Regions from separate parts of the Nonomuraea sp. NPDC050022 genome, predicted to be linked through region 3. Evidence: predicted binding sites of a transcription regulator. Region 3 holds the regulator's gene; each other region holds the start of a gene.
What was found. The regulator LexA, encoded in region 3, represses DNA repair genes until DNA is damaged. The targets are predictions, from matches to a motif close to TCGAACANNTGTTCGA.
Positions count from the first base shown of each region.

Region 1 (4,783 bases), on a different contig from region 3:
TCGACCGCCGGCCGCGGCGGCGAGGCGCGTTATCTGCTGGCTTGGGGCGATACGGAAGGAGAGCGGTGGGGATTCCTGCTATGGCCCCCGCAGACGCTGAACACCGACGGCGGCACCGAGCACATGGGCCAGGCCCAGTGGGTGCGCTGGCAGGACATCCGGCCGGTGACCGGCGAGGACTACAGCACCGTCCCGCTGTGCGATCCAATGTGAACCACCTCCTGACGCGCCACTGAGAACGTGCGGGCAGACCGGACGGGGCTCGTACGCCGAGCAGGTCGGGCCCCGCAGAGCGAGCATGTTGAGGCGCGTGGAGCGGATCTGAGCACTCGGGACGAGCAGATCGCGCGGCGACGAAAGGCGGAACACCACTCGCCTTCGTCGCCGCGCGGTTGCGTCCGGCGCGTCCCCGCTGCAAGCCGCCGACATGGTCACACGTCCAGACGGTGCCGGTCGGCTCGGGGGCCGTGTGCCGGTCAGTTCGGGGGCCGTGTGCCGGTCAGCGCGAGGATCGTTCATGCCGTGGTGGGCACGGCGATGTTCTGCTCGTAAGCGGTGCCGCCGGGAAGGCGGAAGGCTTCATCGGGGCCGGGACTTCGCGTGTTTTCGGGGCGGGCCGTCTCGGCGGAGTCAGTCGTGAAAGGCTGTCAGCACCTGGCCTGGCTGTTGAGGAGAGCGACCAGAGGCAGCAGCGGAGTGGCGCTGGCCCAGGCCAGCAGCAGGGCGATCACCGTTGAGAGCTGGACGGCCTGACGTTCCCCTGCCGAGGGACCACATTGGCTTACCGTTCAATTCTGCGGAGATCCTCCTCGACCCCCTGTCCGCCCAAGTCCGTGGCGTTCGATCGCCTGCATGCGGCGTCTTCGGGCATGCTTCAGGCGTCGCGCTCCGCTTCCACCGGCTTGGCGGGGTCGTCCTTGGTCGGGATGGTCTGCTGGCCCTCGCCTGGGTCGGTGTGTTCGCTCGTGTTCGCGTTGTCCGGCTGCCCACTCGCCGCCGACGTCGGCGGCGCGAGCGGTGTGGTCAGCCGGCCAGGGGGACCTCGACCGGGAGTTGGGGTTGAGCGGGGACGCCCAGGATCTCCTGGACTACGGCGACGAAGGTGTCGGCCTCGGCCAGGAGCTCGTCCGCGTCGGCCGCGCTGACGCCACGGACCATGCCGGCCTCGGCGGCGGCGCGCTTGGCCGCGCTCACCGAGAAGTAGGCGGCCCATTCCGCGAGCTTGGGCTCCGCCTCCGGGAGCAGCTCCCAGGCGCTGCGCAGGCGGCGCCTGCGGCCTTCCATGGGGCGTGGGCGGGCGGCCAGGATCGCCGCCGCCGCTCGTAGGGCTGCCAGGTGCGCTGCCACGTATCGGGATGCCGGGGTGCGAGCGGCTGTCGCCTCCGCCAGGCAGGAATGTGAATCCGTCAGGTGCGCCCTAACTGCGGGCGACAGCCGGGGCCCCTGCGTATCGCTGAGCCTTGGTGCCATCTTGCGCGCCTCCTTGGAGTCATGGCGGCTCCCGGCGTCTCCGCCGGTGAAGCCAGGTTCGCAGACTCCACCGACAATTCCGCCGGGCTGGCCGGACGAGGAGCTTCCCCGCACCCCGTCCGGCCAGGACGCGCCCACTCGTCTCCGCCGACGACGAGGACACGCCCTTCGCCCTGGAGCCTGATCGCGGGTCTCGCTTGGGGGAAGCGAACGGCCCGCGACCAGGTCCTACGACGTGAGCCGCGAGCCTCACGTCACTAGGTCGAACATAATTTCGATCACGCTCGGTGTCAACCTGTTCTACGAACATAGATTCGATCAGCGTGGGAGAGGTGGACGACACACCCATTGACGTGCGGCGGGACGAGATTGGGGACCAAGGTTGAGGGACCAAGGTTGAGGGACGGGCAAAGGCGTGCAGAGGACATGCGAGAGGCATGCGAACGCGCAAGGGCCGGTCCGCGACCAACTGGTCGGCGCCTCAGCAGGTCCGCGAAACTGACGCATCCGCGCCGGGCGTCCGCAACCGAGGCCCGATAGCCAGGTGTCCGCAACCGAGGCCCGATGGATGGTCGGCCGATAGGCGGTCGGCCCAGTAGAGGGTCAGCCCGATGGACGCGCGTCCCAGAAGACGGTCGCGGCGACGGCGGGGAAGGTTCGGGCTGGGCGAGCCGTAAGACGGCCGGCCAGACCGGTACGACAGAAGGCACCCGCCGTCGACGCGAAGGACCCAGCAAATCGAAATCAGACCACCGAGATGGCGCCTGACGGGCACAGCGTCACGGCGCGGCGGACGGCTTCTTCCAGTTCGGCCGGTGGGGTGGAGTCAAGGACCACCACGGTCCCCTCCTCCTCGCTCTGGTCGAATATCGCCGGCACCGTCAGCGCGCACATGCCCGCACCGATGCACACCGTCGTGTCTGCCTTGATCTCCATCATTGACCTACCAGGTGACAGGGAGGCGGTGCACACCATAGATGCTCATGTCCGAGCGCATCGGCACCTCCTCCGGTGATATGGCCAAGCGTAGGCCGGGGAAGCGCCGCAGGAGCGCCGGGTAGGCGATGCGCATCTCGGCCCGGGCCAGTTGCTGGCCGAGGCACTGGTGGATGCCGTGGCCGAACGTGAGGTGGCCCGTGGCGGGCCGGGTCAGGTCGAGGGCGTCGCCGTCCGGGAAGCGGGAGGAGTCGCGGTTGGCCACCGGGAGGTGGATCGTGACCGAGTCGCCGGCCTTGATGAGCCGGCCCTCGATCTCGACGTCCTCCAGCGCGCTCCTGACCGGACCGAGGTGGATGATCGTGAGGTAGCGCAGGAGCTCTTCGACACCGTTCTCGACCGCGGACGGGTCATCGCGCATGAGGGCGAGCTGGGCGGGGTTGGTGAGCAGCGCGTACGTGCCGAGGCCGAGCATGTTCGCGGTCGTCTCGTGGCCGGCCACCAGCAGCAGGAACGCGACGCCCGTGAGCTCCTCGTCGTTCAGTTCGCCGTTCTCGATGAGCCCGCTGAGCAGGTCGTCCTCCGGCTGCGCGCGCTTGCGCTGGATCAGCCCGTACAGGTACGCGGAGATGCGCGTCACCGCGGCCACGGCGTCCTCGGCCTTGATCTCCAGGTTGACGAGCACCTTGGTGTCTTCCTGGAACTGCGCCCGGTCCTCGTACGGCACCCCCAGCAGCTCGCAGATCACCAGCGACGGGATCGGCAGCGCGAACTCCTGCACCAGGTCCACCGGCTTGGCCGCGGCCTCCATGGCGTCCAGGCAGGCGTCGGTGATCTCGGCGATCCTCGGCTCCAGCTCCTTCATCCTGCGCACGGTGAACTGGCCGGTGAGGAGCTTGCGGTAGCGGGTGTGCTCGGGGGCGTCCATGCGCAGGAAGAACCCGGGCGGCACCCGGAAACCCTGTTCCTTCGCGAGCTGCAGCCGGGCCGGGATCGGCGGGTGGATGAGCTCGGGGCGGTTGCTGAAGCGCGCGTCGGCGAGCACGGCGCGGGCGGCGGAGTAGCCGGTCACGATCCAGCCGAGGTGCCCGTCGGCGTAGGTCATGCGGTGGATCGGCGTTTGTTCTCGCAGCTCGGCGATTTCGTCAGGTGGATCGAAGGGGCGCTGGCGGGTGGTGGTGAGGGTCAGATCCGACATGGTGCGACTCCTTTCGCTTGGTCAACTCCACCAGAAAACCTCATTCGCTGCAAAACTTCAATGGATGAAAATCCCTAAGTTTGGCGGTACAGTTCCCGGCATGGTGGGACTACGAGAGCGCAAGAAGCAGCGCACACGCCGGGCGCTGATCGAGGCCGCGCTCCGGCTGTTCGACGAGAAAGGCTTCGAGGAGACCACGCTGGCCGAGATCGCGGCCGAGGCCGAGGTGTCGACGCGGACGTTCTTCAGCTACTTCGCCAGTAAGGAGGACGTGCTGTTCTTCGACAGCGCGGCGCGCGTGTCGCTGGCCGTGGAGATGATCTCGTCCAGAACGCCCGGCGAGCACGTGGCCGACCTGCTGCTGCGGCTCATACGGACGAGCCTGCGGTGGGCGAGCGACGACGACTTCCGAGTGATGGACGCGCCCCTGCGGATGCGGCTCATCATGACCGTCCCCTCCTTGCAGGCACGGGCGCTGCATCTGCTGTTCGACAGCCAGCTCCAGCTGACGCGAGCGCTGGAGGACGCCTTTCCCGACGAGCTCGACCACGTGGACGCGGCGGCGGCCGTGGGCGCGCTGATCGGCGCCACCAAGCTCGCGGTCATCTCCACCATCAACCGGGGCGGGTCGATGGAGCAGGCGGAGGAGTCGGCCATGCGCGCCGCCCAGATCGCCCTGCGCGGCCTTTCATCAATCGGATAAGCCCCCGTCGCCAATTGGATAAGTCGGATACCACCAGGGCCGACTAAACCGAGCGCAGGCGGATCAGTGCGCTGGCGTAGTCGCCCGGAGGCAGGTCCGGTCGCAGGCCCGCCGACATCAGCAAGGCTCCGTGATGCAGCTGCCCGGTGTCCTCGTCCAGGTAGCGGCCCAGCGGGTCGAGCCCGGCCAGGCGGAGCGGCACGAGCGGCGTCCCGTGCGCGACGGGCCCCCGCCAGGCGAGTACGACCGTCCGGTCGCCGTAGGTGTACTGCACGCCGTACTCGAGCCTGTCCTGCCGCCCGAGCTGGACGACGGGCCTGATGTCCTTGTAGACGGCGACCAGCGCGGCGGCCTCGGCCAGCTCGGCCGGGCTCCACTTCAGCAGGTCGCCGCCGAGGCCGAGCGCGCCGGCCATGGCGACGTGGAAGCGGAAGCTGAGCGGGGTGAGGCGGCGGGTGAGCGGGTTCGGGCTGTCG
Region 1 is NZ_JBITKE010000002.1:230,357-235,139, forward strand. Features, by position in the region: gene ACIBO2_RS07540 (hypothetical protein) at 1-213, shown strand, start outside; gene ACIBO2_RS07545 (SAV_6107 family HEPN domain-containing protein) at 1,024-1,470, opposite strand; gene ACIBO2_RS07550 (ferredoxin) at 2,215-2,409, opposite strand; gene ACIBO2_RS07555 (cytochrome P450) at 2,414-3,604, opposite strand; gene ACIBO2_RS07560 (TetR/AcrR family transcriptional regulator) at 3,705-4,307, shown strand; gene ACIBO2_RS07565 (alpha-galactosidase) at 4,351-4,783, opposite strand, start outside.
Region 1: ACIBO2_RS07545 (SAV_6107 family HEPN domain-containing protein) is a predicted target of LexA. The motif match lies at 1,733-1,748, and genes of this name have one in related genera.

Region 2 (4,783 bases), on a different contig from region 3:
CGAGCCCGGCCTGCGGATGGTCATCGTGGTGCCCCGCCACCCCGACCAGGACGGCTGGCTGGCCGGGCCCGCGAGCCTGATCGGCCGGGTCCACGCGCTGAACCGGCTGCTGCGGGCGGGCGGCGACCGGGTCGCCCTGTACGACCTGGAGAACCATGAGGGCACCCCCGTCTACGTGCACGCCAAGGTCTGCGTGGTCGACGACGTGTGGGCCTCGGTCGGGTCCGACAACGTCAACCTGCGCTCATGGAGCTACGACTCGGAGCTGAGTTGTGCCGTACTCGATGAGCGGGAGGATCCGCGCGAGCCGCACGGCGCCCGGCGGTTCGCCCGCGAGCTGCGCCTGACGCTGATGGGCGAGCACCTGGACCTGCCCGAGGACGGCGCGGATCGCGACGAGCTGTGCGATCCCGTGGCCGCGTTCGACGCCTTCGCCGACGCGGCGGCGCGGCTCGAAGCCTGGCACGCCGGCGGCCGTAAGGGTCCGCGACCGCCGGGGCGGCTGCGGCCGCATTCCTACCCCGAGCTGCCCCGGGTGCGCGGGCTGCTCGCCACGCCGCTCTACCGCCTGGCGGTCGATCCCGACGGGCGGCCTCCCGCGCTGCGGAGATCCAGGACTTTCTAGCGCTCGCCGCTGTCTTAAGGCCACCCTCCGTGATCACTCGGTGGCGCGCTCCCCTATCCTGTACGGCTCTGAGGAAGGGAACCCGAGTGAACGTGAGCCTGCGCCCGGTCCGTGCGGCGGACCTGGATGTGTTCGAGGAGAATCTGGGCAACTCGAAGGGGACCGGCGAGCAGCAGTGGTTCGGCCATCGCACCCTGCACGCGATGCGCGAGGAGTTCGCGGTGAGCGGGCTGCTGAGCCCCGAGGGCGGCTATTTCACCATTGACGCCCGTGGTGAGGTGGCCGGGTGGATGCACTGGTTCCAGCGGCTCTGGGGTCCGCGGCACACCTCCTGGTGCTGGTCGCTGTCCATCGTGATCTTCCCGCGCCACCGCGGCAAGGGGGTCGGCAGCCGGGCGCACCGCGAGCTGGTGACGTACCTGTTCGACCACACCCGGGCCGAACGGATCGAGGCCATCACCGATGTCACCAACCTCGCCGAGCAGGGCGCGCTGGCCAACGCCGGGTTCGAACGTGAAGGCGTGATCCGCCGGGCCCAGTGGCGCGGCGGGAGCTGGCACGACCAGCTCCTGTATTCGGTGCTGCGGCCGGAGAAGTGATCACGCGAGCTCCCGCAGGCGGCGGTGCACTGTCGATCCTGCGCCAGTAGATCAAGCAGCACAATCAACCGCTCTGAGCCGAGGGGACGCCAGTCCGCCTAACGCCTTTCCGGCTCTCAGCGCACGCCGCGCGGCCTGAACTGGATGCTGATGCGCGGCCCGGTGGGGCGAGTGGTCTTGGGGATCGCGTGCTCCCACGTGCGCTGGCAGCTGCCGCCCATCACGATGAGGTCGCCGTGCCCCAGGTCGTGACGGATCGAGGCGCCGCCGCCCCGGGGGCGCAGCAGCAGCGGGCGCGGGGCGCCGACCGAGATGATCGCGACCATGGTGTCCTCGCTGCCGCCCCTGCCCAGGGTGTCGCCGTGCCAGGCCACGCTGTCGCGGCCGTCGCGGTAGAAGCAGAGCCCGGCCGTGCGGAACGGCTCCCCGAGCTCCTTGGCATAGCGCTCGTTGAGCGCGCGCAGGGCGTCGTCGAGCGCCGGGTCGGGCAGCGGCTCGTCCTCGTCGTAGAAGGCGAGCAGCCGCGGCACGTCGACGACTTTGTCGTACATCCGGCGTCGTTCGGCCCGCCACGGCACCACCTCGTACAGCCGGGAGAACAGCGCGTCGGCCTCCGCCAGCCAGCCGGGCCCGAAGTCGATCCACGCCCCGCGCTCCAGAGGCGTCCGGCGGATCGCCGAGCCGACGAGCTCGTCGGCTCCCAGCAGAGAAGCTTGGAAAACAGCCGTCATGGCATCAAGTGTAGGCGATCGTTCAAACATTCATTCGATTAGGTCCGCAGACCGGCTGCGCCCGGCCGTGACGGCCGGGCGCGCGGCTCGTCGTCCCACCCGCCCGGTCTGTACGGCACGCAGCCCGTACAGACCGGGGCGGCCACGCAGGCCGCCGATCCCCACGGGTCCAGTATCGGGCATCCCCGCCCGTCACGCCTGTTACCACGCTGCCCGTTGGCGCCCGTTACCCGATATGTCGGCTATCGACGCCGCCGCTTGCCGCCGTGTCGGTCAGGTGCGGCCGCGGTGGGCGGCGACGCGTTCGCGGGTGGCGCAGCGGGTGCTGCAGTAGCGCCGCGGGCTGCCGCCCCCCAGGTCCAGGTACGGCCGGCGGCAGGCGGCCGAGGCGCACAGCCCGCCCGGCATTCGCTGGTGATCGGCCAGCAGGACGGCCAGCGCCAGGGCCGAGGAGGCCAGGAACCACTCCCCCCACGGCGCGTAGTCGTCGCCGTCCACGTGCAGGTGCCACGGAGTCGTGTCCCCGTGGTTCGTCAGGCGGGGCGCCCGCGCGGCCGTCGCCAGAAGATCGTTCAGCCGGGCGGCCGCCAGGTCGGGGCCGGCGGCGGCGAAGACGGCGACCAGCCGCTCCGCCGCGGCCCGCATCGCCGCCAGGTCGGCCTCGCCCAGGTCCAGGTCGCCGGTTTCGCCGTGGTCGCGCAGCACCCGCGCGACGGACTCCGCCGACGACTCCTCGTGCAGCAGCGCGACGCACAGGGCCACGGCCCGGGCCGCCATCGCTTTGGTCGAGTGAACCGCCACGCCAGCAGCGTATGCCCGCGGACACGGAAACGGCGGGGCTCCCCCAGCCCCGCCGTACCGCGTCGAACCTGACGAGAGCTCAGCCGCCGCAGGCCGCGAAGACGTAGCTGTCCTTCAGGAGCGAATAGTGGTCCCGGACCTTGACGGCCCCGGTTTCGGTGTCGATCTGGACGATCGCCATCTTGTTCGCCTTGCCGTCGGGGTACTGCACGAGGTGCAGCGTCACCTGCCGTTCGCCGGTCCAGTCGATCATGTTGAGGTCGCCGGCCGGCAGCTTGACCTTCCGCTTGGCGATGACCTGGTCGCTCTGCATGTCGTACAGGACGAGCCGGGACTTGGCGCCGCCCATGACGACGTTCGCGGTCGTCCGGCCGTCGGCCGCGAGAGCCGACGGGGAGTTCGCGGCGACGATCTGCGGCGGCGTGGCCCGGTACAACTGCTCGCCGGACTCGCTGTAGGCGATCAGGTCCGTGACGGACTCGTCGGCGGAGACCTCGGTCAGCAGTTCGCCGCCGTCGGCGCTGAAGCCGAGCAGCGTCTGCCGGCCGGGCGTCGAGCCGAGCAGGGCGCCGGTGGCCGTGTCGAAGATCCGCGTCTTCACCGCCTTGTCGGTGGCGAAGACGGCCGCGAGCCGGCCGCCGTCGTCGGAGAGCTGGAACGTCACGTCGTACTGGGCCACGCGCGGCAGCGCGTCCTTGGCGAAGACCTTCACCCCGCCCCCCATGGTCCGTACGGCCAGCCGCCCGGACTTGGTGAAGTACGCGACGCGCCGGCCGTTACCGCTGACGGCGATGGGCGCGACCTGGGTGTGCGACGACTTGCCGTTCGCCTCGCGGGCGATGGTCTCGGCGTCGGGCAGGGAGCCCTTCTCCCCGCTGTGCATCATCAGCCGCCACTCACCGCACGGCCGCTGCTCGCCCTTGACCGTGCAGCCCTTGATCGAGGCGTAGCGGATGCCGTCGTGGTGGTCATGTGGCATGGCCTGGGCGGCCTGAGGCGCGGTCACCAGGGCGGCCAGCCCCGCCGCGATCGCCACGGCGATCCTGATCTTCATCGTCGTCACTCCCCCGCCACTCTGAAGGCGTACCTGGTCTTGCTGATCGAGTACTTGTCCGTCTGCGTGGCGGCGCCGGTCTCCGTGTCGACGGTGAACTCCCGTACCACCGCCGTCGAGCCTTCGTCACCTGTCTGCACGAGCACCGTGAGCCGCCCGTCCGCGCTCCACTGGGCGAGGTACAGCGTCTGTGCCGGCTTCAGCGCCAGATCCACGCCCGCGGAGAGGTCCCCGGTCTCCAGGTCGTAGATCCGCAGCCGAGGGGCCTTCTTGGCTTCCTCGTCCCCGGAGATGATCACCGCGACGGTCTTGCCGTCGGCGGCCAGCGCGGTCATGGCGGAGTTCGCCACGACCTGCGACGGCGTGCGCCTGACCGAGGTGCCGTCGGCCCGGTACGCGATCAGCGTGAGGGTGTTGTCGCGGTTGAAGCGCTGGGCCAGCACCTCGCCCCCGTCAGCGCTGAAGCCGTTCATCGAGTCCTTGGCGGGCAATTCGACGATCTTGCCGGTGGCGATCGTGACCACCTTGGACGGGACGCGCTCCTTCTCATCGGTGGAGTCGACCAGCAGCCTGTCCCCCTGGGGCGACAGGTACAGGCTGAGCGGGCTCGTCCCGTACCGCTTGGGCACCAGGGACGCGGCCAGTACCTTGACCGCTCCGCCCGCCGCCTGCCGTACGACGATGCGGTGGTCGCCGGCCCGCTCGTAGGCGATCACGCGGCCGTCGCCGCTGATGGCGAACACGCCGGCGTCGTCGAGTTTCCTGCCCTTGCCGTCGATCTCGGTGGCGGCGGCGTCCTTGACGGTGAGTTTCCCGCCGTCACGCGTGATCAGCTGCCAGTGGCCGCAGGGGTAGGTGGTCTCGTTCTTCTTGTCGGTGCAGGTCTTGATCCAGGCCGCCCGGACCTGGGAAGGGCCTGCTTGGGCGTGCGCGGCGGGGGGAGTGATCCCCAGCCCGCCGATGACCGCCGACG
Region 2 is NZ_JBITKE010000011.1:305,894-310,676, forward strand. Features, by position in the region: gene ACIBO2_RS42045 (phospholipase D family protein) at 1-625, shown strand, start outside; gene ACIBO2_RS42050 (GNAT family protein) at 712-1,224, shown strand; gene ACIBO2_RS42055 (alpha-ketoglutarate-dependent dioxygenase AlkB) at 1,341-1,955, opposite strand; gene ACIBO2_RS42060 (CGNR zinc finger domain-containing protein) at 2,229-2,756, opposite strand; gene ACIBO2_RS42065 (hypothetical protein) at 2,836-3,810, opposite strand; gene ACIBO2_RS42070 (hypothetical protein) at 3,816-4,783, opposite strand, start outside.
Region 2: ACIBO2_RS42055 (alpha-ketoglutarate-dependent dioxygenase AlkB) is a predicted target of LexA. The motif match lies at 1,978-1,993, and genes of this name have one in related genera.

Region 3 (4,783 bases):
CCACGCCGTCGCCTGGGCGGGTCCATACGTGGAGGAGCACTTGAAGCGCTTGGTTGATGTCGGAATAACTCCGCACATACTCAAGCTCCGGCTCCCAGTCGTACCGACCGGCCATCCGCTCAACGAACGCCTCAGCCAGGGGGCCGCAGCGGGGACTGTCCAGCCAGGTGGGGTAGCCGAGGTCACCGTGGGCCCGCCGTTGGAGGGCGTTGACGACTTCTGGGGCGGTGGGGAGGTCCATGTCGGCGATCCAGGCGGGGATGACGCCAGGAGCGGCTTTGGCCCACTTGAATCCGTCGTGTGTTGCCTTGAGGTCTTCTGCCCGCTTTATGTCGGTCACGCGGCCATTCTAAAAACCACCTTGATCCTGGCCACCCCGTCTCACGATCAGCCCGGTCTTACGGCCACCCCTGCCTTACAGGCGACCTGTCTCACAGCCATCTCGTCTCACGGTCGGCCCGGCCCTACGGCCAGCCCATTTGTCCGGTTGGCCCGGTTTCACGGTTGGCTTGGTCGGCCCGTCTCACGGCGGCTGGCCCGTCTCATGGCCAGCTCATTGCACCGTCGGCCCGTCTCACCGGGCCCAATCTCGCGCCGACCTGCCCATCTCGCCGGGCGGCCCAGTCTCACGGGCGGCCCGTCTCACTGATCAGTCCGTCTCATCGTCGGCCCTTCACCGGTCAACCCGGTCTTACGCCCAGCCTGATCTCGGAGTCGGCCCATCTCGCCGGGCGGCCCGGTCTCACGGGCGACCCGTCTCACTGATCAGTCCGTCTCATCGTCGGCACATCTGGCCGGTCAGACGGTCTCGCCTTCGGTCGGTCCGTTCGCGCCGAAATGCTCGAAGGCCCGTCGATGTGGCAGGCCCACAAGGTGGCTGGTGGCGAAACCACACCAACCACTCGTGGATCACAGGAGCGGTGCCTTCCTGCCGTACCCGTCAGCCATCCGCGCGACTGATGCCCATTGGACACCCGCACGGTCGATACCCGCTAGCCGTCTGTACGGTCCGTACCTACGCCCGTACAGGAGATGCCCAGTAGCCACCCGATACGATCCATGGCCACCCATCAGCCACCCGTATGGTCGTGGCCACTCGTAAGACACACGTACGGTTTTCCGGGCGCATGACCCTGTCATGCGCCCGGAAACCTGTGTGGAGTCAGAGGCGGCGGAGGACCGCTACGACCTTGCCCAGGACGCTGGCCTCGTCGCCGGGGATCGGGTCGTAGTTGGCGTTGTGTGGCACCAGCCAGACGTGGCCGTCCTTGCGCTTGAACGTCTTCACCGTAGCCTCGCCCTCGATCATGGCCGCCACGATGTCACCGCTCTCCGCGACCGGCTGCTGGCGGACGACGACCCAGTCGCCGTCGGCGATGGCGGCGTCGATCATCGAATCACCGGCGACCTGCAGGAGGAAGAGGGTGCCTTCGCCGACCAGTTGCTTGGGCAGGGCGAAGACGTCTTCGACGCTCTCCTCGGCGAGGATCGGCCCACCGGCGGCGATCCGGCCGACCAGCGGCACATAGGCGGCCGTGGGCCTGCTCACCGGGGAGTCGGACTCGTTGGCGGCGTCGGGATCGACCCAGAGCACGGGCTCGCCGGGAAGACGCACCTCGAGAGCGCGCGGCCGATGAGGGTCGCGTCTCAGGTAGCCCTTGCGTTGCAACGCCGTCAGCTGGTGCGACACGCTGGACGTGCTGGTCAGCTGCACGGCCTCGCCGATCTCGCGCATGGACGGCGGGTAGCCCCGCTGTTGGACCGAGTCGCGAATCACCTCGAGGATCTTGCGTTGCCTGGGCGTCAGTCCCAGGGAGTCACGCCGACGCACCGCGAGGTCACTGACCCCGTTGGTGTCATCCCGATCGCTCATGATCTGCCTCCTCGCCCGGTGGCCCGCCTCACCGGCGAATCTCCCGGTCCGTGGTCTTCGTGTCGCACACAGCGACCGTATCGCTGTTGAAGATCATCTTCAAACAATTGTTCGAGTCTTCCTCGAAATTGTTGGCAGCGTGGTGTACAACATCGTACGGGAGTTCGATCGACACCGTGTTCGATTTGCCGATCTTTATTGGGTCTTTTTTTCGGGCCGGGACGGCTGGGAGGTCACACATGCGAGCGACCACCATCACAGATGCGACCAGCGACGACGTCAAGCGACTCACCCTCCTGGCGGACGCCACCCGGCGACCGGTGGCAGGGGGCGATAACACGGGTGACGACCGGGGTGACGGTTCTCGGGGTGGCGATTCCGCCAATCGGTCAGATCGCGAACGCCCGCATACCCGTGACAACTCCGACAACCGGGCTCCGGCGTCCGTCGGTTCGGGGTCGGTTGGACCGGCGGCCGTGTCGGTTGTACCGGTGTCCGCTGGTTCGGGATCCGCTGGTTCGGCGTCCGGCGATTCGGGGCCTAGCGATTCGGGATCGGCCGGTCCGAGGTCTGGCGGTTCGGCGTCGGTCGGCCTGGGGCCTGTTGGACTGACGTCTGTTGGTCCGGGGTCTGGCGGCTCGGGGTCTGGCGGTCCGGGGTCTGTTGGTCCGGGGCTCGTCGGTTCGGGGCTCGTCGGTTCGGGCTCCGCCGGTCCGGGAGCTGGCGGTCGGGGTTCCGCCGGTCGGGGTTCCGCCGGTTCGGCTTCTGTTGGGCTGGCGTCCGGTGGTTCGGGGTCTGCTGGTTCGCCGTCCGTTGATGCGGGATCGGCCGGTTCGGGATCCGGGGGTCCGGGGTTGGCAGGTCCGGGGTCCGCTGCCCCGGGGCCAGAAGGCCGTCTTGGGATAGCGGGCGGGGCTCGCTCCGGAACTGGGAGCGCGGGTCGTCTGCGGGCTGGGGGCGGGAGCATTCGCGAGGGTGGAGACGGAGGCCGTTTCGGCAGGGAAGGCGGTACGCGGCCTGCGCGCGGGGGCGGAGGGCGTCCCGAATACGGCAGCGGTGGCCGTCCGGGGGGAGGCAGCGTACGTGCCGGGGGCGGATCGGCTGGCAGGGGGCCTCTCAGCCGTCGGGCTGCGGCACAGGGGAGACCGCTCCTGTGGCTGGTGCCCGCGCCACGCCCTGACGCCGACGACACACCGCCGTCTGATGGAGGTGTGCGACCCACGGGCGCGGCCGGGCGCCCAGTGGAGCCCGCAGGCTCGGCGGAAGTCGGGCGATTGGTGGAGTCCGGGGACTCGTCGCTTCGGGCAGGCGACGGCCGCGCGGAGGGCTCTCTCCGCGACGCGGGCGCTCGGTTCCGTGAGGCAGAGAGTCGGCCCGGGGGCCGGCCGGAGCTTCGGCCTCGGGAAGCTGTGATCCGGTCGGAGGGGCGGTCGCGTCGGGTGGGTCGCCGGATCGAGGGCCGGTCTCAGGAATCGGTTGGCCAGTCCGAGGGCCGGTCTCAGGAATCGGTTGGCCAGTCCGAGGGCCGGTCCCGGGAGGCAGGGCGCCGGTCCGAAAGCCGGCGCCGTGGCGCGGGTGGCCGGTCCGAAGGCCGGTCTCAGGAATCGGGTGGCCGGTCCGAGCTTCGGCCTGGGGAGGCTGTGATCCCCTCGGAGGGGCGGGCGCGCCGGGTGGGTGGTCGGTACGGTGTGCGGTCTCGGGGTGTGGGTGGGCGTGTCGAGGGCCGGGCTCGGGAAGCGGCCGGTCGTTCCGGTGGCCGGGCCCATGAGGTGACGGGCTCGTACACACGCCGTCCCCGGCGTAGGGGCGGCCTGCCCGCTGATCGGACCCGTCTGTCCAGGAGGCAGGCCGGCGTCACTCGACGCGGGCGGCGTAATCCTCCCGTACGGCTCACGCGACGGGGGCGGGCCGTACTGGTGATGGCCATGGCTCTGCTGTCCCTGGGCGGCTTCTGGCTCGGCACCCGCGCGGTCAGTCAGGCGTCCGCGGCGCCCGCCGTACCGAGTCACGCGGGTCTGCCATGGGTGACCGTCCACGAGGGGGACACGCTCTGGACGATCGCCGACGCGATGGCTCCCGACGAGGGCGACCCCGGAGCGGTCGTGACCGAGATCAAGCGGTTGAACGGCCTGCCCAGCGCGCTCATCCGCCCCGGCAACCACCTGTACGTCCCGAGCGCCCACGCCCTGCCGTAACCCCGAACAGCCCTAATTGGCGCCGTGCGGCGGCCGTGCCGTGCCGCGCTGCGCCGTGCCGCGCTGCGCCGTGCCGCGCTGCGCCGTGCCGCGCTGCGCCGCGCCGCGCCGCGCCGTGCGGTGCTGTGCTGTGCTGTGCTGTGCTGTGCCGCCCGGTGTCAGTGCCGTAGCCGTGTGATTCTCAACCGGTAAGCGATACGGTCCGTCCCCAACCCAAAGCGCGGGGACGAGCGCGTACGGATGTGCCGTACGAGATGCCTGTGAGCCGTGTTCACCCACGTGAGACCGGCCAACCAACGTGACCAGCGAGGCGAGGAACACACCCCCGTCGGCCCGTGTTGACGACGACACGCCCGAGCCAGACCAAGGTGGCTGCGCTGATCAGCGACTTCGGCGGCAAGCCCCCGTCCAACTTGCGTTCATGGTCGCTCGCTTCTACGGTTGGACCACAACATCTAGTAGTTACACCGATGTAGTTCACCACAAATTGTGTTTCTCTGACCGCACCATGGCAAGCCGTGGGGCGTGCGCGAGCGTACGCAGAAGAGCGCTTTACGCCTGTGGTGACCACACGGTCGAGGAGGGCGAGCAAACGTGCACTGTCCGTTCTGTCGTCATCCCGACACGAGGGTCATCGACAGTCGCTCGACAGAGGACGGCGCGGCCATTCGGCGCCGCCGTACCTGTCCGGAATGCGGGCGCCGGTTCACCACGC
Region 3 is NZ_JBITKE010000009.1:228,299-233,081, forward strand. Features, by position in the region: gene ACIBO2_RS36265 (MalY/PatB family protein) at 1-340, opposite strand, end outside; gene lexA (transcriptional repressor LexA) at 1,163-1,873, opposite strand; gene ACIBO2_RS36275 (hypothetical protein) at 1,902-2,156, opposite strand; gene ACIBO2_RS36280 (LysM peptidoglycan-binding domain-containing protein) at 3,799-4,068, shown strand; gene nrdR (transcriptional regulator NrdR) at 4,663-4,783, shown strand, end outside.

Region 4 (4,783 bases), on a different contig from region 3:
GGAGAGGCCGCGCCGTCACGGGCCGGAGAGCCTGAGTTGGTCGCGCCTCACGGGCCGGAGAGATTGAGCCGGCCCGCCGCCGCAGGCCGGAGCGGCTGGCCCGCCGCGCCGTCACAGGCCATGGAGGGCGACCTGCCGCACCGTCACAGGCCGGGGAGGCTGAGTTGCCGCGCCGTCGGGGCGGGCCGGGCCTGTGGAGCGGGCTCGGGGTGGGCCGATGGCGCGAGCTCGGCGCGTGGCGGGAGGCGGCGAGCTGAAGCCGCGGTCGCTCGGCCGACACCGTGGCGTCGGGCCAGCTCCTTGACCTGGTCGGTGATCCGCTGCTGATAGGCCTGCGGAGCGTAGGCGCCCCGTCCGTACAGCTCCAGATAGCGCGGCACGAGCCGAGGATGCTCGCGCGACAGCCACCCCAGCCACCACTCGCGCGCCCCGGGCCGCAGGTGCAGGACGATGGGCGCGAGGTGCGTGGCGCCCGCCTGGGCGATCTCCTTGACCGTGCGTTCGAGCTGGTCGGGGGAGTCGGTGAGGTACGGCAGGATCGGCGCCATCAGCACACCGCAGGGGATGCCGTGGTCGTTGAGCGTGGCGCAGACCTCCAGCCGTCGGTGGGGGGCGGGGGTGCCTGGCTCGACGGAGCGCCACAGATCGGGGTCGACGAAGCCGACCGACACGCTGGCGCTCACCTGAGTGACCTCGGCGGCCTCAGTCAGCAGGTCGAGATCGCGCAGAATGAGCGTGCCCTTGGTGAGGATCGAGAACGGATTCGCGGCGTCGCGCAGGGCGGCCAGGACGCCCCTCATCAGCCGGTAACGGCCCTCGGCCCTCTGGTAACAGTCGACGTTCGTGCCCATGGCGATGGGGCCGCCGTGCCAGCGCGGCGCCGCCAGCTCCTTGCGGGCCAGCTCGGCGGCGTTGACCTTGACCACGATCTTCGAGTCGAAATCGGCGCCGGCGTCGAGGTCGAGATATTGGTGGGTCTTGCGCGCGAAGCAGTAGACGCAGCGGTGGCCGCAGCCCCGATAGGGATTGATGGTGTGCTCGAACGGGACCCGGCTGGCCGCCGGCACCCGGTTGATGATCGAGCGGGCTTGGATCTCGTAGAAGGTCATCCCCTTGAACTCGGGAGTGTCGAACGTGCGGGTGACCGCGCCGCGGGCGAACAGCGGCACGGCCGGATCGTCCCGGCCGGAGTCGGCCAGGCGCAGGTTGTCCCAGCGCATCCCATGATTAGAACAAAGGTTCGACGAAGATCGCAAATGAAAAGAGGTGGCAATTACCTGCTTGGGCGGGGGCTAATGATCTTCATGGTTGGGCAGAAACCCGGCACAGAGCTTGCGTTCCGGAGGTGCACCCATGGCCTGGTCGCAGGACGAGGAGCGGATGCTGGCGCAGATCGAGCAGCACCTCGTCGACGACGATCCGCGACTCGTGGCGAGGTTGGAGTCGTTCAACGAGCGGGCTCGTCGCAGCGAGGAGAAGGTCGACGGGCAGTCCGGCCGCCGGCGCAGGCCGCGCCGCTCGACGGTCATCATCCTGATCAGCTGGCTGCTGATCGCCACTCTGGTCGCCACGCTGCTGATCATGGTCCTGCAGCACGAGGCCGCGACGGCCCTGGCGCTGGCCGCCTCGCTCTAACGCATCTCCCGAAATATCCGGCGTTTTGTGACGCCCGTGCGCCGTGCGCCAGATGCCTCAGGCTGCGCGTCGTGCGCCGCGTCGTGCGCCGCGCGTGAGACGCCGTGCCCGAGACGCCAGACGCCGTGCCCGAGACGCCAGACGCCTGACGCAGTGCGTCGAATGCCAGACACGGAGTGCCGTACCCGCAGGCCGTGATCTCGGCCCACTGGAGACACAAGCCCTATTGCTCCAGGAATACTCGCATGCGTATAGTCGCCCACGAATATTCGTCTACGAGGATGGTGTGGGTGGCGCAACGACGCCGGGTGGCCAATCTGCTGGCCCTCGCCGTGCTCACGGTGGTCGCGGAACGGCCGATGCATCCGTACGAGATGGCATCCGTCCTGCGGGCCCGTGGTAAAGACCGCGAGACGCCCATCAAGTGGGGCTCCTTCTACACAGTGGTACGCAATCTGGAGAAGCATGGTTTGATCAAGGCCACCCAGAGCGCCCGGCAAGGGGGCCGGCCCGAGCGGACCGTCTACCGCATCACCGCCGACGGTCGCGAGGAGGCCGAGGACTGGACGCGCGAGCTCCTGGGGACTCCTGAGCGGGAGCCGACGGGGTTCGAGGCCGGGCTGTCGGTGATGGGCGGGCTCGACCCCGACGAGGTCACCGCACTGCTCCGGCGACGGCTCGCGTTGCTCCGCGACCGGATCGCCGTCCAGCGCGAGACCCTGGAGGTCGAGCGCGGCGAGATCCCGCGGCTGTTCCTCATCGAGTCCGAATACGCCCTGGCCATGAGCATGGCCGAGGAGGCGTGGACCGGGGCGCTGCTGGCGGAGCTGACGATCGGCACGTTCCCCGGCATCGACCAGTGGCGGGTCTACCACGAGAACACCCGTCCCGTGCCGGTCACGACGGGCCTCGCGACAAGGGGTCACGCGGACGAGACCGGCACCGCGGAAAGAGCCCGCCTGGACAGAGGCGGCCTGGCGGGTTGATCGGGTCAGAGGAATGTGACCCGATGCCCAGGAGGTCACAGAGGAACGTGATCCGATGCCCAAGCGGTCACAGAGGAATGTGACCGCCCGGGCAGAGGCGTGCTGATCGGGTCACAGATGGCGCAGGAAGGTGGCCGCCACCGGAGCCGCCACCTTGCCCCCGGTGCCGCCGCCCTCCACCACCACGGCGAAGGCCACGTCACCCTTGAACCCCATGAACCAGGCATGAGTCTGGAGCTTGTCGCCGGTGCCGTACTCCGCCGTGCCCGTCTTGCCGTTCGTGCCCGAGGGCAGCCCGGACGCCTTGGCGGTGCCCTTGGAGACGACGGCGGCCATCATGGCGTGCAGGTTCGTCTTGACGCCCTCGGGCAGCGGCTGTTCGGCCGCCTTCTGCTTCAGGTCGGGCACCAGTGTGGGCGGCCGCCAGGTGCCGTCGGCGATGGCCGCCGCGACCGAGGCCATCGACAGCGGGCTGGCCGTGATCCTGGCCTGCCCGAACGATTCGGCGGCCAGCTCGGCGTCCGACTCCGGCTTGGGGAAGCTCGCCTTGGTGGCCGACACCCCGATGTTCAGCGGCTGGTTGAATCCGACGTCCTCGGCCGCCTTGAGCAGCTTGTCGGCGCCCAGGCGCGTCTCGGCGAGCGGCGCGAACGTGGTGTTGCACGAGTGCGCGAAGGAATCGAGGAACGACAGCGACCCGAACTCCTCCTTCTCCGAGTTGCGGATCTTCAACCCGCCCACCGTCGCGTACATCGGGCAGGTCACCTTGTCCTCCGGCGACATCCCGGCCGCCAGCAGCCCGATCGCGGTGACGGCCTTGAACGTCGAGCCCGGCGGGTAGCGGCCGTCGAGCGCCCGGTTGAAGCCGCCCTGGTTGTTGACCACGGCCAGGATCTCGCCGGTGCTCGGCTTGATCGCGACCATCGAGGTGGGCTTCTTGACGTCCTTGACGGCGGCGACGGCGGCGGCCTGCGCGCGCGGGTCGAGTGTCGTCTTCACGTCCTCGCCGTCGCTGCCCTCGATCGTCTGCAGCGTCTTGTCGCCGACCTTGATCTCGGTCGCCGGGGTGCCGGCCAGCTGCTTCTGGAACGTCTCCTGCAGCCCGCCCCGGCCGACGGCCTGCCCGACCTGGTAGGCGGAGCCGAGCTTGGCCACGTCCTTCTTGGTCGCCTTGTCGAGGTAGCCGACGAGCTGCTGCACTGACCCGCCGGCCGACCCGTCGTCGATACGGCCGTCGTCGGCGTCGGTGATCTTCGCCCGGTCGGGCCAGCGCGTCTTGAGCGCGAACGCGGCGCCGGCGGTCAGCGACGGATGCAGGGTCTTGGGCGTCCAGTCGACCTTCCAGGCGCGATCGGCCACCTTCAGGTCGATCTGTCCCTCGTAGGTCCAGTCGCCGATGTTCTTCAGCTTCAAGGTCGTGGTGTACGGCACGCGGGCCCGGTCGTCGCCGGACTTGGTGACGGTGCCGAGCTTGACCGAGGTCGACTCGACCGCCAGGCCGGTGCGCATCTGGTCGTACGCCGTCAGTTGCTGCGGCGCGGCCAGTGTGGCGCTCATGGCCGCCTTGTCGCCCGACTGCCAGGCGGCGGCGAAGAGCCGCGCCGTCTCGGCGGGTGTGCCTCTCGTATGAAGCACGTAGTACGCGCCACCGGCAGCGGCCCCCGCCGCCAGCACGGTGACACAGGACACGATCGCGATGGTGCGGCCACGCGCCACTGGTCAGCCCCCAGGTCATCGACAGGTTGCAGAGCTTAGCGACAAATTAGGACATATTGCTGGCAGCTTTGAAGCTCGACGCATAGGTCGGCACGTATTCCTGGCCGGACAGCTCCCGGATCGCGGCCATGATCTCGTCGGTCACCCGGCGGCGGTCGCGGGCCTTGCTGTGGTCGCCCTCGAACCGCATCGGCGCGCCGATCGTGATGCCGATCCTGGCCGGGCGCGGCACCTTGGCGCCGACGGGCAGCACGCGTTCGGTGCCGCTGAGGGCCACCGGCAGCACGGGCGCACCCGTCTTGAGCGCCAGCCAGGCCACGCCGATCTTGCCGCGGTAGAGGCGGCCGTCGGGGGAGCGGGTGCCCTCGGGGTGGATTCCGAACAGCTCGCCGCGGTCCAGCAGGTCAGCGGCGGCGTCGAGCATCTCCTGCGCGGCGTGCGCGCTG
Region 4 is NZ_JBITKE010000031.1:14,537-19,319, forward strand. Features, by position in the region: gene ACIBO2_RS58735 (Rv2578c family radical SAM protein) at 144-1,220, opposite strand; gene ACIBO2_RS58740 (DUF3040 domain-containing protein) at 1,354-1,635, shown strand; gene ACIBO2_RS58745 (PadR family transcriptional regulator) at 1,926-2,621, shown strand; gene ACIBO2_RS58750 (penicillin-binding transpeptidase domain-containing protein) at 2,733-4,310, opposite strand; gene ACIBO2_RS58755 (lysophospholipid acyltransferase family protein) at 4,384-4,783, opposite strand, start outside.
Region 4: ACIBO2_RS58735 (Rv2578c family radical SAM protein) is a predicted target of LexA. The motif match lies at 1,229-1,244, and genes of this name have one in related genera.